DNA from 3 places in the Streptomyces sp. NPDC057682 genome. Region 2 is predicted to be linked to each of the others. Evidence: riboswitches for the same ligand, from Rfam matches in the RefSeq annotation. Region 2 holds a riboswitch; each other region holds the start of a gene.
The links. A riboswitch is a leader RNA that binds a small molecule or an ion and turns the genes downstream of it on or off. The one in region 2 is predicted to bind S-adenosylmethionine.
Positions count from the first base shown of each region.

Region 1: another riboswitch for S-adenosylmethionine. It lies ahead of ACFVDM_RS23485 (aminotransferase class V-fold PLP-dependent enzyme); the one in region 2 lies ahead of ACFVDM_RS11025 (putative leader peptide).
Region 3: another riboswitch for S-adenosylmethionine. It lies ahead of thrC (threonine synthase); the one in region 2 lies ahead of ACFVDM_RS11025 (putative leader peptide).

Region 1 covers NZ_JBHVIN010000013.1:21,322-27,058, forward strand. Annotated here, with positions in the region: gene ACFVDM_RS23465 (c-type cytochrome) at 1-101, shown strand, start outside; gene ACFVDM_RS23470 (Rieske 2Fe-2S domain-containing protein) at 98-1,150, shown strand; gene ACFVDM_RS23475 (cytochrome bc complex cytochrome b subunit) at 1,147-2,772, shown strand; gene trpD (anthranilate phosphoribosyltransferase) at 2,896-3,960, shown strand; SAM riboswitch class IV at 4,046-4,163, shown strand; gene ACFVDM_RS23485 (aminotransferase class V-fold PLP-dependent enzyme) at 4,358-5,734, shown strand.
Region 2 covers NZ_JBHVIN010000005.1:269,648-275,384, forward strand. Annotated here, with positions in the region: gene ACFVDM_RS11005 (ABC transporter ATP-binding protein) at 1-1,220, opposite strand, end outside; gene ACFVDM_RS11010 (benzoate/H(+) symporter BenE family transporter) at 1,277-2,512, opposite strand; gene ACFVDM_RS11015 (helix-turn-helix domain-containing protein) at 2,658-3,218, shown strand; gene ACFVDM_RS11020 (glutathione S-transferase C-terminal domain-containing protein) at 3,227-4,006, opposite strand; gene ACFVDM_RS11025 (putative leader peptide) at 4,228-4,293, opposite strand; SAM riboswitch class IV at 4,333-4,476, opposite strand; gene ACFVDM_RS11030 (N-acetylmuramoyl-L-alanine amidase) at 4,592-5,182, opposite strand; gene ACFVDM_RS11035 (esterase-like activity of phytase family protein) at 5,399-5,737, opposite strand, start outside.
Region 3 covers NZ_JBHVIN010000029.1:41,736-47,472, reverse strand. Annotated here, with positions in the region: gene ACFVDM_RS36870 (trehalose-6-phosphate synthase) at 1-1,081, opposite strand, end outside; gene ACFVDM_RS36865 (glucosyl-3-phosphoglycerate synthase) at 1,126-2,088, opposite strand; SAM riboswitch class I at 2,253-2,379, shown strand; gene thrC (threonine synthase) at 2,397-3,689, shown strand; gene ACFVDM_RS36855 (MoaD/ThiS family protein) at 3,729-4,007, shown strand; gene ACFVDM_RS36850 (cold-shock protein) at 4,444-4,650, shown strand; gene groL (chaperonin GroEL) at 5,012-5,737, shown strand, end outside.

The sequences.
Region 1 (5,737 bases), on a different contig from region 2:
CGGTCAGCGAGGGCCTCTTCGCCTGGATCTTCGGGCTCGGCGCACTGATCGCCGTCGCCGTCTGGGTCGCGGCCCACACCGCTAAGGCCAAGAAGTCATGAGTAGCCAAGAGATTCCAGAAGAGAACCTGCCCGCAGAGCAGGACGCCGCGCACGGCGCGGTCGAGGGTGCCGGCGACCCGTTCGCCGACCCGGGGCTGCCGGCCCACAGGCCGCGCATCCAGGACATCGACGAGCGGGCCGCCAAGCGGTCGGAGCGCGCGGTCGCGTTCCTCTTCCTGCTGTCGATGCTGGCGACGGTCGGCTTCATCGCCTCCTACGTCATCTTCCCGGTCGACAAGATCGTCTACATCTTCCCGTTCGGTCATGTGAGCGCGCTGAACTTCTCCCTGGGTCTGACCCTGGGCGTGGCGCTCTTCGCGATCGGCGCGGGCGCCGTCCACTGGGCGCGCACCCTGATGTCGGACGTGGAGGTCGCCGACGACCGGCACGCGATCTCGGCCGAGCCCGAGGTCAAGGCGAAGGTGCTCGCCGACTTCGCGGCCGGTGCCGAGGAGTCCGCGTTCGGCCGGCGCAAGCTGATCCGGAACACGATGTTCGGTGCGCTGGCCCTGGTGCCGCTCGCCGGTGTGGTGCTGCTGCGCGACCTCGGTCCGCTGCCGGAGAAGAAGCTCCGCTCGACCCTGTGGGCCAAGGGCAAGCAGCTCATCAACATGAACACGATGGAGCCGCTGCGTCCCGAGGACGTCGCCGTCGGTTCGCTCACCTTCGCCATGCCCGAGGGGCTGAAGGAGGACGACCACGACTTCCAGACGCAGATCGCCAAAGCCGCGCTGATGATCATCCGCATCGAGCCGGACAACATCAAGGACAAGCGCGAGCGCGCGTGGGCCCACGAGGGCATCGTGGCCTTCTCGAAGATCTGCACCCACGTCGGCTGCCCGATCAGCCTGTACGAGCAGCAGACGCACCACGTGCTCTGCCCGTGCCACCAGTCCACCTTCGACCTCTCCGACGGCGCCCGCGTCATCTTCGGTCCGGCCGGTCACGCCCTTCCGCAGCTGCGGATCGGTGTGAACAGCGAGGGCAACCTCGAAGCCCTCGGTGACTTCGAAGAGCCCGTCGGTCCTGCATTCTGGGAGCGCGGATGAGTACTGCGACCGATACGAAGCGCAAGGCGCCCGCCGGTGAGCGGGTGGCCGACTGGGCGGACGGCCGGCTCGGGATCTACTCCCTGGCCAAGGCCAACATGCGCAAGATCTTCCCGGACCACTGGTCCTTCATGCTCGGTGAGGTCTGCCTCTACAGCTTCATCATCATCATCCTCACGGGTGTGTATCTGACGCTGTTCTTCCACCCGAGCATGAACGAGGTCGTGTACCACGGCCCGTACGAGCCCATGCAGGGCATCCAGATGTCCGAGGCCTACGCCTCGACGCTGGACATCAGCTTCGACGTCCGCGGTGGTCTCCTGGTCCGCCAGATCCACCACTGGGCCGCGCTGATCTTCCTGGCCGGCATGTTCGTGCACATGATGCGCGTGTTCTTCACGGGTGCGTTCCGCAAGCCCCGTGAGATCAACTGGCTGTTCGGCTTCCTGCTGTTCGCGCTGGGCATGTTCACCGGGTTCACCGGCTACTCGCTCCCGGACGACCTGCTCTCGGGCACGGGTGTCCGCTTCACCCAGGGCGCGATCCTGTCGGTGCCGATCGTCGGCACCTACATCTCGATGTTCCTGTTCGGCGGGGAGTTCCCGGGCGGCGACTTCGTCGCGCGGTTCTACTCGATCCACATCCTGCTGCTGCCGGGCATCATGCTCGGGCTGCTGGTGGGCCACCTGATCCTGGTCTTCTACCACAAGCACACGCAGTTCGCGGGTCCCGGCCGGACCAACAAGAACGTCGTCGGCATGCCGCTGCTGCCGGTGTACATGGCGAAGGCCGGAGGCTTCTTCTTCCTGGTCTTCGGTGTCATCGCCATCATCGCGGGCATCGCCACGATCAACCCGATCTGGGCCATCGGCCCGTACCGCCCGGACCAGGTGTCCACCGGCGCCCAGCCCGACTGGTACATGGGCTTCGCCGAGGGTCTGATCCGAGTGATGCCGGGCTGGGAGATCAACCTGTGGGGTCACACGCTCGTCCTGGGCGTGTTCATCCCGCTGACCCTCTTCGGTCTGATCCTCGGCGCGATCGCGGTCTACCCGTTCATCGAGTCCTGGGTCACCGGGGACAAGCGCGAGCACCACATCCTGGACCGCCCGCGCAACGCCCCGACCCGTACGGCCTTCGGTGTCGCCTGGATCACGCTGTACTTCATCGGTCTCGTGGGCGGCGGCAACGACCTCTGGGCGACGCACTTCCACCTGTCGCTCAACGCGATCTCCTGGTTCGTCCGGATCTTCTTCTTCGTCGGACCGGTCCTCGCGTTCGTCGTCACCAAGCGGATCTGCCTCGGCCTCCAGCGCCGGGACAAGGAGAAGGTGCTGCACGGGCGCGAGTCCGGGCTCATCAAGCGCCTGCCGCACGGTGAGTTCGTCGAGGTCCACGAGCCGCTCTCGCCGGCCCAACTGCACACGCTCACCGCGCACGAGCAGTACAAGCCGGTCGAGATCGGCCCCCTGGTCGACGAGAACGGTGTCGCGCGCAAGGTGTCCGCGGTGCAGAAGCTGCGGGCCAAGCTCAGCAAGGGCTACTACGGCGAGAACAACCAGATCGCCAAGCCCACCGCCGAGGAGTACAAGGAGATCACCAGCGGCCACGGCCACCACTGATCACCTGACCTGATCGCCACAGCAGGAGCCCCGTCCATTCGCTGGACGGGGCTCTTCGCTGTCCGCGGCTCTCGATAGGGTGACCCCATCCCTTTTTTCGGCAATGGACCCCAGGAGCGGACCATGAACGTTGTGACCCCGGACGGCGGCGACAGCGTGGCGGCCCGTTCCTGGCCGGGCGTGCTGACCCCCCTGCTGCGCGGACAGGACCTGAGCGCGGACGACACCGCCTGGGCGATGAACCGCATCATGAGCGGCGAGGCGACCGATGTGCAGATCGCCGGATTCGCGGTCGCGCTGCGGGCCAAGGGCGAGACCGTCTCGGAGGTCTCCGGCCTGGTGCGCGCGATGTACGAGCACGCCGTCACCATCGAGGTGCCCGGACCCACCGTCGACATCGTCGGCACCGGCGGGGACATGGCCAAGACGGTCAACATCTCCACCATGTCCGCGATCGTGGTGGCCGGCACCGGGGCCAAGGTCGTCAAGCACGGCAACCGGGCCGCCTCCTCCGCGAGCGGTTCCTCCGACGTCCTGGGCAAGCTGGGCGTCAACCTGGAGCTGTCCGCGCAGCGGGTCGCCGAGGTGGCCGAGGAGGCGGGCATCACCTTCTGCTTCGCCGTGAAGTTCCACCCCTCGCTGCGGCACGCGGCCAAGGCGCGCGGCGAGCTGGGCGCCCCGACCACGTTCAACATCCTGGGCCCGCTCACCAACCCGGCCAAGGTGCGCTCCCAGGCCATCGGCGTCGCCGATCTGCGGATGGCGCCCATCGTGGCGGGCGTCCTCGCCGAGCGGGGCAACTCCTCGCTGGTCTTCCGCGGCGACGACGGTCTGGACGAGCTGACCACCACCGCGACCTCCCGCGTCTGGATCGCCCGGGACGGAGAGGTGCGCGAGGAGGTCTTCGACCCGCGCGACGTCGGCCTCGACCTGGTGCCGGTGGAGGCCCTGCGCGGCGCCGACGCCTCGTACAACGCGGATGTCGCCCGCCGGCTGCTGGCCGGTGAGACGGGCCCGGTGCGCGACGCCGTCCTGCTGAACTCCGCGGCGGCGCTGGCCGCCCTGGAGCCCTCGGACGCCCCGCTCACCGCGCGGCTGGCCGAGGGGATGGCCAAGGCCGCCGAGTCCATCGACTCGGGCGCCGCGGGCCGGGCGCTGGAGCGCTGGGTCGTCGCCAGCAACGCCTGATCCCGGCGGGGAGACGCCACGGGGCGCGGTCCAGATCCTGGACCGCGCCTTGCGCGTTCCCCGGCGTATGGCAAGATGCTGGGCAGGTCATGAGTGACAGCGACTACGGCCCCGGCCCGCTGTCCGGCAACCCTCCGTCCGTGGCGGGGTGCCCCGGGTGAAGACCAGGCCGTGGGCAGCGAGGCTTACGGCAAGCGCGGACCCCTCGACATCGTGAGATGTCCACCCGTGGGGTCCTGGTCCTCAGGGAGCCTCTTGTGAGCACGCGAATGCGATAGGGCGTTGCGGGCCTCGTTCGGCCCACGCCCTTCTCCGCACACCCTCTTTCTCTCTTCTCCCCGTGCTGCCGCGTACCCGCCGGCACGTGGATCTCGCCTGCCTCTTACGGGAGTTCGCCATGTCTGTCGTCACCGCTGCCTCCGACCGTTCGGTTTGTGCCCCGCTGCCCGTTCTGGGCAAGGACGTCACCGTCCCGCTGGTCACCGGTGGCGAGGTCACCTACGCCGCGCTGGACTACGCCGCCAGCGCGCCGGCCCTCCAGCGGGTCTGGGACGACGTGGCCGCCTACGCCCCGTACTACGGCAGCGTCCACCGCGGTGCCGGCTACCTCTCGCAGCTCTCCACGGACCTCTTCGAGTCCAGCCGCGCCACCGTCGCGGAGTTCCTCGGCTGCCGCGCCGAGGACCAGGTGATCTTCACCCGGTCCACCACCGACTCGCTCAATCTGCTGGCCGCGGTCCTGCCCGCCGACTGCCAGGTCTTCGTCTTCGAGACCGAGCACCACGCCTCGCTGCTGCCCTGGCGCGACGCCCGGGTGACCTACCTCAACGCCCCGCGCACCCCGGCCCAGGCCGTCGCCACGCTGGAGCGGGCGCTCGCCGACCGCGACCCGTACGGTCCGGCGCTGGTCTGCGTCACCGGAGCCTCCAACGTCACCGGCGAGCTGTGGCCCGTCAGGGAACTCGCCGCCGCCGCGCACGCCCACGGCGCCCGGATCGTGCTCGACGCCGCCCAGCTGGCCCCGCACCACCCGGTCGACATCGCCGAACTGGACGTCGACTGGGTCGCCTTCTCCGGACACAAGCTCTACGCGCCCTTCGGCTCCGGCGTCCTGGCCGGGCGCGCCGACTGGCTGCGCGACGCCGAGCCCTACCTGGCCGGCGGCGGCGCCTCCCGCACGGTCGCCCGGCGCGCCGACGGGGGAGTGGACGTCGAGTGGCACACCACGGCCGCCCGCCACGAGGCCGGTTCGCCCAATGTCATCGGCGTGTACTCCATCGCCTCCGCCTGCAAGGCGCTCACCGAGGCCGGCTTCGACGAGCTGGTCGCCCGGGAGCAGCACCTGGTCGCCGCCGTCCGCGCCGGACTCGCCGAGGTCCCCGAGGTCAAGGTCCTCTCGCTCTTCGGCGACGACGCCCCCCGGGTCGGTGTCATCTCCTTCGTCGTGGAGGGCTGGAACAGCTCCCACTTCGCCGCCGCGCTCTCCGCCGAGTACGGCATCGGGGTGCGCGACGGCCTCTTCTGCGCCCACCCGCTGGTGCGCACCCTGCTCGGCAGCGACCCGCGCGAGGTCGGGGAGTGCGGCGCGCCGGAGGCCGCCCCCGGCGAGAGGTCCCTCAACGCCATCCGGGTGAGCTTCGGCGCCGGTACGCCCGACGAGCACATCGAGCGCTTCCTCGGCGCGGTCAAGGAGCTCGTCGGCCAGGGTGCCCGGTGGAAGTACCGCACCGAGGACGGCCGTTGCGTCCCGGACCGCGGCGCCGCCCAGCTCTGAGCC
Region 2 (5,737 bases):
AGGAGGTTGAGGACGGTGGACTTGCCCGCGCCCGAGGCGCCGACCAGCGCGATGGTCTCGCCGGGGCGCGCGGAGAGGGTGAACCCACTGACGGCCGGTTCGGCGTCCTCGTAGGCGAAGCCGACGTCCTCGAAGTCGATCCGGCCGGTGACCCGGTCGACCTGCGCCTTGCCGGCGTTCTGTTCCAGGTCCGGTGCCTGGAGGACCTCGCCCGCCGAACGGACCGACTCCAGGCCCTTGGTGAGGATCGGGGCGAGCCCCAGCAGTGTCGTCACGGAGCCGGTGAGCACGGTGAAGAAGGCGCTGAGCATGACGACGTCACCGGGGGTGACCGGCATCCAGCCGTGGTAGGCGACCAGCGCGGACCCGGTCAGGCACAGCACCCCCAGGGTGTTGAGGATGACCCAGGCCAGGGAGCCGAATCGCCCGTTGACCATGTCGAGGCGCAGCCCCGCCACGAAGACCTGGCGCAGCGAGCCGTCCACCCGGCCGAGCGCGGTGCGCTCCAGCCCGTGTGCCCGGGTGATCGGGATCAGCGTGGTCATCTCACCGACGCGCGAGGAGAGTTGCTCGACCTCGCGGCGGAACGACTCGTTGTGGCTGCGCAGCCGGGCGCGCAGTTTCATCACCAGGAATCCGGCCGCGGGGACGACGACGAGGAAGACCGGCAGGAAGGCGGGGACGCGGATGCCGATGACGACGAGGCCGCCGATCAGTGTGACGACGGCGCCGAGCCCCATGTCGGCGCTCTGCTGCATCATCTGCTCCACCGACTCCACGTCGCGGACCACCTTGGCCTGCAGGACGCTGGAGCTGACCCGGGCGTGGTAGCCGATGGAGAGCTGCTGCATCCGCCGGCAGAGCGCCGAGCGCAGGGTGGTGCCCATGCGCCGGATGCTGCCGCCGAGGCAGCGTACGTACCACTGGTGCAGCGGGTAGTTGATGACCAGGATGAAGAGCAGTACGCCGGTGGACTTCCACAGTCCGGACTCCGGACCGTGCTGCACCACGACGTCCAGGACGGTCGCGGTGATCAGAGGAAGCAGCCAGATCGGGCTGTGCTTGACGACGAAGAGGGCGACTGCGAGGGCGAGCCGCCCCCGGTCGGGCCGCAGGAGATGGCCGAGGGTGCGGACCGGGTTCTCGCCGCGGTAGCGGTGGTCGAGGTGGTCGAAGGGTGCCAGGGGGTCGGACGAGAGGGTGGAAACCGCTTTCTGCATGGGGTCATCCCATCGCGGTGCCGCCGTGCGGTGCAACTCCGTTCCACGGTTGCCCGCTAGCGGGCAGGGGCCTTGTCCGGGACCGGGTCCGGGGTCGTCGTCCGTCCCGCGCGGCGGGGGTGTCCGGCCGTGGCGACGGCCGTGGTGACCAGACCGGCCAGCAGGCCCCAGAACGCAGAGCCGATGCCGAGCAGGGTCACTCCGGAGGCGGTGGCGAGGAAGGTCACCACGGCCGCCTCGCGGGAGGCGGGATCGGACAGCGCCGAGACGAGCGAGGCCTCGATGGTGGCGAGGAGGCCGATTCCCGCGATGGCCAGGACGAGTTCGTGCGGCATGGCGGCCAGGAGGGAGGCGACGGTCGCCCCGAGCAGTCCCACGCAGAGGTAGAACACGCCGGCCCAGACGGCCGCCAGGAAGCGGCGTTCGCGGTCGGGGTGGGCCTCCTCGCCGGTGCAGATGGCGGCGGTGATCGCGGCGAGGTTGAGGCCGAAGGCCCCGAAGGGCGCCAGCACCGCGTTGGCCGCGCCGGTCCAGGTCATCAGCGGGGACACCGGGACGTCGTAGCCCGAGCCCCGGAGCACGGCGACGCCGGGCAGGTTCTGGGAGGCCATCGTGACCACGAAGAGCGGGGCGCCGACGCTGACGAGGACCTTCCAGTCGAACTCCGGGGCGGTGAACACCGGGGTGGCGAGGGCGAGCCGGACCGTGCCGAGCTTCCAGCCGCCGGTGAACACGGTGGCCGCCACCCCCGCGGCGAGCGCCACCAGCACCGCGTACCGGGGCAGCAGCCGGCGGGCCAGCAGATAGGCGACGAACATGGGGAACGCGACCGCGAAGCTGCCGTGCATCGTGCTGAACAGCCCGGTGCCGAACCGGAACAGCACTCCGGCCAGCAGGGCGGCCGCCAGCGGCACGGGGATCCGGCTCATCAGCCGGCTGAACCACCCCGTCACGCCGCTGACGAGGATCAGCAGTCCGGAGAAGACGAACGCGCCGATGGCCTGCGGCATCGACACCCCGCTCAGGCCGGTCGTCAGCAACGCGGCCCCGGGCGTCGACCAGGCGGTCACGACGGGTGCGCGGAAGCGCAGCGACAGGCCGATGCTGGTGCAGGCGAGCCCGATGCCGAGGGCGAGCATCCACGAGGAGAGTGCGCGCTCGTCGGCACCGGCCGCCTTCGCGGCGGTGAAGACCAGGGCGGCGGAGCTGGTGACCCCGACCATGACGGCGATCAGTCCGGCGGTCACGGCCGAGGGCGGCGCGGCCGAGCGGATACGGGCGAGCGCGAGCATGAGTGAGCCGCTTTCCTGGTGGGGAGGGGGCCGGGCCCGGCAGGGGCGCCGACAGGCGTTCCGTATACGGAACGTTCTGTTTGTGGAACACTAGAGAGGCGGGCCGACGCCCGTCAACCGGGAACTGCGGAGCGGATGCGGGCCGATGGGGCTGAACGAGGACGTGGGGCGCAGGCTCCGGGCGCTGCGGCGCGAGCGGGAGCTGTCCCTGTCGGAGCTGGCCCGCCGGTCCGGCGTGGGGAAGGGGACGCTCTCCGAGCTGGAGAGCGGCACCCGCAACCCCACCCTGGAGACGCTGTACGCGCTGACCACCGCGCTCGGCCTGCCCCTCAGCGCCGCCCTGGGCGACCCGCCCGCGACGGCCGGCCCCGGCCCCGTCCGCACCGGCGTGTCCGGCAGCGCGGTCACCGCCGTCCTGCTGGAGCGCTACGAGGACGAGGACGGATCGGCCGTCACCGATGTCTTCCGCGTCAGTATCCGCGCGGGCGGCGTCCAGGAGTCCCGGGCCCATGTCCCCGGCACGCGGGAGAGCCTGATGGTCCTGAGCGGCACCGCCGTCGTCGGCCCGCCGGACGCCACCCGCACCGTCGGTCCCGGTGCGAGCGTCCGGTGGCGGGCCGACGTGCCCCATGTCTACGGCGCGCCCGACGGCGCGGTGGAGGGCGTCCTCTTCGTCCGCTATCCCTCGGCGGCCGAGAGCGGCTGACGGACCGTTCAGGCGGCGGCGAGCAGGGCCCCGTACGCCCGCCGGAACGCCGGATGCCCGCCGAGCCGGCGGACGTACGCCTGGAGCCGGGGGTACGCCCCCGGCGCACCGGAGGCGCCCGGCTGGACGAGGGCCGTCCAGAGGTCGACGTCGGCGGCCGTGAGTGCGTCGCCCAGCGCGTACGGCCGCAGCGGGAGCCGGCGCTCCAGCGCGCCGAGCACGGCCGCCCGTCCGCCGGCCTCGGCGAGACCGAGCTCCAGGAGCTCGCGGAGCGCCTCGATGTCGGGGGCCAGGGCGGAAGGGGTGAGTGTGCCGGGGCGGTCGGCCCCCTGGCCGGACACCAGCTCCGCGAGATCACGCAGGATGTCCGGGGTGTGGTTGCTGACGATGCGTCCGCTCCACCGGTCGCGCAGCGCGGGGACGGTCAGCGGGCCGTCGTAGTGGTGCACCGTCGCCTCGTACGCGGCGCGCAGCGAGGCGAAGCCGTCCGGGGAGGCGGCCGGGTGCGTCAGCAGGGTGGTGGTGACGTTCTGATCCGGGCCGAGCAGGTCCAGGGTGATCGAGACGCGCAGTGAGCGCGGACAGCCGGCGGACAGGAAGAGTTCGTAGCGGTGAGGGGCGGGATAGAAGCCGCCCGCGAGACCGACGCCGATCCGGCTGTGGAAGCGCGGTGAGGGAATCCCCGACGGGGGGCGCAGACCCAGCGCGCGGGCGGGGGAGATGGTGGGCGCGGGGGTACGCGGGGGCGTTCCGGTCGTACCGAGGCCGCGCGGGACTGTTTCGGGCATGACTCTCCTGTGGGATCCCTGGAGGAACGACGGAGCCGCCGCCGCGTTCTGGGCGGCGGGACGAGGAAAGGGCGACCGCGCCCGCGCGGGGGTGTGCGGGGGCGCTGGGGACCGGCCGGAGGCCGTCCGTTCGGGGAGCGGACCGGCGGGTGCGGGGCGGTGGGCGGCGGTCCGGCCGGCCGGGACGGCGGCGGGCCGGGCGGACCCGGGGGCGCGGGCGCCTACGAGGCGCTGGCGACGCGCAGCAGGTCGATGTGCAGACGCCTCGTCAATCCGTTCCTGGGCACTTCCCACCGGTCCTGCCGTCGGGGCGCCCGCGGGAGGCGGGGCCGCGCTTGTCCTGTCGCGCCGACAGGACCCGGTCGTCACCCGGAGCACCCCATCGCGGCCGAAGGGTTGCGCGTCAGCGGGCCGGGGCCGATGACCGCGCGGACGGGGAGCCCGTGCGCGCGGCGCTGACAGTCGTGACCGTCCCCGTCAGTCTCGGCCCGCCCGGTGGCGCCGTCAAGGACACCGTCGCCGCTGTCTCGACAGGTGGTCGGTTCCCGTGCGGCGAGGGGGTGTTGAGGAATGCGCGCGACCGGCTCAGCCCGCGCTCAGCAGGTTGACCAGCCGGATGTAGCGCACCCAGTCCCAGTGGCTTCCCGGGTCCGTGTGGTCGGAGCCCGGCACCTCGGAGTGGGCCAGGATGTGCGCACGGTCCTTGGGGATGCCGTAGCGGTCGCAGATCGAGGCGGTCAGCAGGGCCGACTTCTCGTACAGGGCGTTGGTGAAGTACGAGGGCTGGTCCACGTACCCCTCGTGCTCGATGCCGATGCTGCGGGTGTTGTAGTCCCAGTTTCCCGCGTGCCAGGCGATGTTCTTCTCCCGGACGCACTGGTCGATGTAGCCGTCCGAGGAGCGCACCACGTAGTGCGCGGACACCTGTTTCGCCGGGTTCTGGAAGATGGCCACGGCGTCGGAGAACGTCTCCTGGGTGACATGGATGATCACGTACTGGACGGGATACGCCGAAGGGCGGGAGGAGACCGTGTAGTTGGAGGTCGACGCCGGGGCCCAGTGCGCCGTCGGATAGTCCGTGTCGCCGGCCTCGGCCGCGCTGGCCCGGACGGACGAGGGAAGCAGCGCCGCGGCGACGGTGGCCGCGGTGCCCTGGATGATCCTTCTGCGGTCCATGTGTGTACTCCTGGAGGTGGGGGGACGGAGGAACACGGCTCGCACACACGTCCGTTGAACGGACCCCTGCGTCCGATGTCCGGCCGGGCGGTGTGCGCGCCCACCGTACGGGCGTGGCGCGGGCGGCGGAAGACGGCGCGGCGCGAAAACGGGGCGCGCGGACGCGAGCGGGCCGCCGGGCGGGGAACCCGGCGGCCCGAGGAGTACGACGGAGCGTCAGTGTGCCAGCGGGCGCGGCAGTTCGACGGTCGTCACGGTCGTCCTGATCCCGGAGTCGACCAGCCGCCCGTGCGCGTCGAAGGCGCCGGCCCCGTCCGTCATCCCGAAGTCGTTGTCGTTGACGAGGGCCAGGGTGCTGCGGCCGGTCACCGCCACCCCCTCGATCTTGCCGGGCACGCCCGGCACCGTCCCGAGGTCGACGACCAGGCTCTTGCGGAGCACCGGGACGCCGGAGGCCGCCGGGTCCGCCAGCTCCTCGTACGACGGGGAGGAGGCCGGGGCGTCCCAGCGCGACCCCAGGATCCCGGCGCCGCGCGGCAGCGTGACGCGGTGCAG
Region 3 (5,737 bases), on a different contig from region 2:
GCCGGTACGCGGCGAGGGAGCGGGCGAAGTCGTCCTCGACGTGCAGGACGACCGGGGTCCAGTCCGCCGTGCCGTACGCCTCGTTGACGCCGTCGGCGACGCGGCGCACCTCCTCGGTGTACTCCCGGTAGACGGCCAGGTCCTGGCGGGAGGGGTAGGCGAACGCGATGTGGACGACGCGGCCGCGCCATTCGGGCCGGGCGTCGAGCAGGGCGCGGTAGGCGTGCAGTCCGCGGACGATGTTCTTCGACAGCTCCGTACGGTCCACGCGGACGATCGTCTTCCGGCCGGGGCCCACCTGCTCGCGCAGGGCCGCCATCCGCTCGTCCACGTCCGGTTCGTGCGACCGGCGGCGCAGGAAGTCGCCGTCGGCGCCCAGCCCGTGCACCCCGACGCGGGTGCGTCCGGTGCCGCCGAGGAGGTCCGTGCAGCAGGCGAGGAACGCGTCGGCCCAGCGGCGGGTCAGGAACGCCGCCCGGTCCGCCCCGAGGATGCCGCGCAGCAGCTGCTCGGCGATGTCGTCGGGCAGCAGCCGGAAGTAGTCGACGGGCGCCCACGGGGTGTGCGAGAAGTGCCCGATCCGCAGATCGGGGCGGAGCGCCCGGAGCATGCCGGGGACCAGGGCCAGGTGGTAGTCCTGCACGAGGACCGCCGCGCCCGGCCCGGCCTCCTCGGCGAGCGCGTCGGCGAAGGCCCGGTTGTAGGCCTCGTAGGACGCCCACTGCCGCCGGAACTCCGCGTCGAAGACGGGCTCGACGGGCGTCTGGTAGAGCAGGTGGTGGATGAACCAGAGGACCGAGTTGGCGATGCCGTTGTACGCGTCGGCGTGCACGTCCGCGTCGATGTCGAGCATCCGGACGCCCGGCTCGGCCGCCCCTCTGCGGACCGCCTCGCGGTCGCCGTCGCCCAGGGCGGCGCAGACCCAGACCTTGTCGTCGACGGCGCTCAGCCCGGAGACGAGACCGCCGCCGCCGCGCTTGGCGTCGAGCGAGCCGTCGTCACGGAGCGTGTACGAGACCGGGCCGCGGTTGGACGCGACGAGGACCTGGGCAGCGGGCTGCGGGGCGTGCTCGGAGACCATGTTGCGGAATCTAGCCCGATCACGAACCGCCCAAACGTGCGAAGTCAGGCCGCGCGGCCTGAAACGTACTCCTCGATCTCGCGCATCGGCGGCCGTTCCTCGGTGTCCACCGGATAGGTGTGCGGGACGAAGCCGTGCTCGCCGCGTTCGAACTGGGTCAGATGGGGGCGGACCAGATGGCCCCGGGAGAGCCGCAGCTGCGCGGTCCGGTAGATCGCGGCGGCCATCCGGCCGAGCGCCTGGCCGTCCTGGTGGCGGTGGCGGCGGACCCCGACGTCCACCTGCGCGAGGGCGTCCAGGCCCACGGTGTGCAGGGCGTCGACCAGCAGGCCCAGCTCCACCCCGTAACCGACCGGGAACGGCAGCCGCTCCAGCAGGGAGCGCCGCACCGCGTACTCGCCGCCCAGCGGCTGGACGAAACCGGCCAGCTGCGGCCAGTGCAGGTTGAGCAGCGGGCGCGCCACCATCTCCGTGACCCGGCCGCCCTGGCCCGCGGTGTCCCCGAACGGGCGGTCGTACATCGCCTTGACGAACTGCACCGACGGATCGGTCAGCAGCGGTCCGACGATGCCCGAGACGAAGTCCGCGGAGAACTCCCTCAGGTCCGCGTCCACGAAGCAGACGATGTCCCCGCCGGTCACCAGGAGTGACCGCCACAGCACCTCGCCCTTGCCGGGGACGGCCGGCAGACGCGGCAGGATCGCGTCCCGGTGGATCACCCGGGCGCCCGCCCGGCGGGCCACCTCGGCGGTGGCGTCCGTCGAACCGGAGTCGATCACCACCAGCTCGTCGACCAGCCGGACCTTCTCCATCAGCTCGCGCCGGACCGTCGCGACGATGTCACCGACGGTCTCCGCCTCGTTCAGCGCGGGCAGCACCACGCTGACGCTCCCGCCGTGCGGGTCCCCGGCCCCCAGACCGGCCCTGGCGGCCAGCAGACGGTCCAGCGGACGGTCGGCGGCCGACCAGGAACGCCTGGCCAGCCAGCGTTCGACCTCTTCCAGCACGGTCGGCACTCCCTGTATGTGATCCATCTCGCGGACCGGACGACTATCTCAACCCTCCGGTGCTTCGGTTACAGTCTTGAACAACGCAGATGGCCATCGCATGCCGGGGTCCGTCCGCCGATAAACGCCCGGATCCATGGTGCGCCCATGATCCGGTGCCACAGCGCTCATCCAGAGGGACAGAGGGAACGGCCCGTTGAAGTCCCGGCAACCCTCCTGCCGACCGCGAGGTTCGGTGGGGAAGGTGCCAATTCCGTCTCGTGGCGAAACGCGCCATGAGGAAGATGAGGAGAAAGGGCCTCGCCATCATGGCTGTTGAGACTGTCGCAGTTCACACCGATTCCTCCCCGGACCTGGGTCCCGCCGCCGCGCTTTCCTGCCGCGAATGCGGCGAGCGATTCGCCCTCGGCCCGATCTTCGCCTGCGCGTCCTGTTTCGGGCCGCTCGAAGTGGCGTACGACCTCCCGAGCGGCTCTCCCGAGGAGCTGAAGAAGCGCATCGAGGCCGGTCCGGACAACATCTGGCGTTACGCGCCGCTGCTGCCGGTGCCCGCCGACGTCGCCGAGAAGCCCAACCTCAACCCCGGCTTCACCAAGCTGGTCAAGGCCGACAACCTCGCCCGCGAGCTGGGCGTCACCGGCGGCCTGTACGTCAAGGACGACTCCGGCAACCCGACGCACTCCTTCAAGGACCGCGTCGTCGCGATCGCCGTCGAGGCCGCCCGCGCCTTCGGCTTCACCACCCTGTCCTGCTCCTCCACCGGCAACCTGGCCGGCGCCGTCGGCGCCGCCGCCGCCCGCGCCGGCCTGCGTTCCTGCGTCTTCATCCCGCACGACCTGGAGCAGGGCAAGGTCGTCATGGCCGCGGTGTACGGCGGCGAGCTGGTCGGCATCGAGGGCAACTACGACGACGTCAACCGCTTCTGCTCCGAGCTCATCGGCGACCCGCTGGGCGAGGGCTGGGGCTTCGTCAACGTCAACCTGCGCCCGTACTACGGCGAGGGCTCCAAGACCCTGGCGTACGAGATCTGCGAGCAGCTCGGCTGGCGGCTGCCCGACCAGATCGTCATCCCGATCGCGTCCGGCTCCCAGCTGACCAAGATCGACAAGGGGCTGCGCGAGCTGATCAAGCTCGGGCTGGTCGAGGACAAGCCGTACAAGATCTTCGGTGCCCAGGCCGAGGGCTGCTCCCCGGTCTCCGCCGCCTTCAAGGCCGGCCACGACGTGGTCCGCCCGCAGAAGCCGAACACGATCGCCAAGTCCCTCGCGATCGGCAACCCGGCCGACGGCCCGTACGTCCTGGACATCGCCCGCCGCACCGGCGGCGCGGTGGAGGACGTGAACGACGAGCAGATCGTCGACGCGATCAAGCTGCTGGCCCGCACCGAGGGCATCTTCGCCGAGACCGCGGGCGGCGTGACCGTCGGCGTGACGAAGAAGCTCATCGAGGACGGCCTGCTCGACCCGGCGCTCACCACCGTCGTCCTGAACACCGGGGACGGCCTCAAGACCCTGGACGCGGTGGCCGAGACCTCTCAGGCGACGGCCACGATCCGGCCGAACCTCGACGCGTTCCGCGCGGCCGGACTCGCCGGTAACTGAGTAGCTTTCGATCACCCGAGACTTCAGGAAGGGCACACCATGAGCGTCAAGGTCCGCATCCCCACCATCCTCCGTACCTACACCGGCGGCCAGGCCGAGGTCCCCGCGGAGGGTGCCGTCCTCTCCGAGGTGATCGAGTCCCTGGAGAAGAACCACCCGGGCATCGCCGCCCGCGTCCTGGACGACCAGGGCAAGCTCCGCCGCTTCGTCAACGTGTACGTCAACGACGACGACGTCCGCTTCGAGGGCGGCCTGGACACGGCCACCCCGGACGGCGCCGGCATCTCGATCATCCCCGCCGTCGCCGGCGGCTGCTGATCCCCGGGCCGCTCCGGGCGGCCCGACTCCACCGCGTCACCGGTATTGCCCCCTCCGCGAGAGAAGCGGAGGGGGCAATTCTGCATGGTTGAGCGCGGTAGAGTGTGGGAAGTCCCCTCCGCTGCCCGTGCCGCCCGCATACGAGAATGCGCCCGGCCACGACAAGATGCAGCCAAAGTGTTCGAGCAGCTTGCGCCATAAGTGGCCTTTGCCTGGCCCGACTTGCCCTGGAATCTCATGAATTCCCCATATTCGGGCGATCGGGGCTGCTCAGAATTCTCGTCTGATTGACCTGTTGCAGAGGGCAGTTGGGCAGATACATTCAGCCGCGGTCGACGCGTTCCGGCGCACGCACCCTCTCCTGACGGAGGGTGGGTTCTGACCCGGGTCCGCGAAGTGCGGTCCTGTGAAAGGGCCAGTAATAGGGGAGTTAGGCATGGCTCAGGGCACCGTCAAGTGGTTCAACGCGGAGAAGGGGTACGGCTTCATCGCGGTCGACGGTGGTGCGGATGTTTTCGTCCACTACAGCGCGATCCAGATGGACGGGTACCGCACCCTCGAAGAGGGTCAGCGAGTTGAGTTCGAGATCTCGCAGGGCCAGAAGGGGCCGCAGGCGGACATGGTCAAGCTCGCCGTCGGCTGAGCCCGGCCGGACACGACGCAGTCGGTCAACGACGCCACTCAGGCACGGAGGGCCCGGACCCAGGGGAAGCATCCCCGGGTACGGGCCCTCCGCGCGTGTGCGTCCACCTGCCCGGCCGCCCCTCCCGTCGCCCCCGGCCGCCCCTCCGGTTGTCCACACTCCGGAGGGAGGCGCTTGCACTCAAGGGGGTCGAGTGCTAATCATTGGGCTTAGCACTCTCCAGGTGAGAGTGACAGAACTTGGACCGGGCCGGTGAGGCCCGCAGGTCCGGTGGGGCAAGGAACCACCGGCACGCAGGCCGTCCGTCGCGGGCGCCACTCGGTCCGGAGCAATCCACCCCTGTCCGGGAGGACCACTTCACATGGCCAAGATCATCGCGTTCGACGAGGAGGCCCGGCGCGGTCTCGAGCGCGGCATGAACCAGCTCGCCGACGCCGTCAAGGTCACCCTTGGCCCCAAGGGTCGCAACGTCGTCCTCGAGAAGAAGTGGGGCGCCCCCACGATCACCAACGATGGTGTGTCCATCGCCAAGGAGATCGAGCTGGAGGACCCGTACGAGAAGATCGGTGCGGAGCTGGTCAAGGAGGTCGCCAAGAAGACGGACGACGTCGCCGGCGACGGTACGACCACCGCCACCGTTCTCGCCCAGGCGCTCGTCCGCGAGGGCCTGCGCAACGTGGCCGCGGGTGCGAACCCGATGGCTCTCAAGCGGGGCATCGAGAAGGCCGTCGAGGCCGTCTCCGCCGCCCTCCTGGAGCAGGCCAAGGACGTGGAGACCAAGGAGCAGATCGCTTCGACGGCCTCCATCTCCGCCGCCGACACCCAGATCGGCGAGCTCATCGCCGAGGCCATGGACAAGGTCGGCAAGGAAGGCGTCATCACCGTCGAGGAGTCCCAGACCTTCGGTCTGGAGCTGGAGCTCACCGAGGGTATGCGCTTCGACAAGGGCTACATCTCGGCGTACTTCGCCACCGACATGGAGCGCATGGAGTCGTCCCTGGACGACCCGTACATCCTGATCGTCAACTCCAAGGTCAGCAACGTGAAGGACCTCCTTCCGCTGCTGGAGAAGGTCATGCAGTCCGGC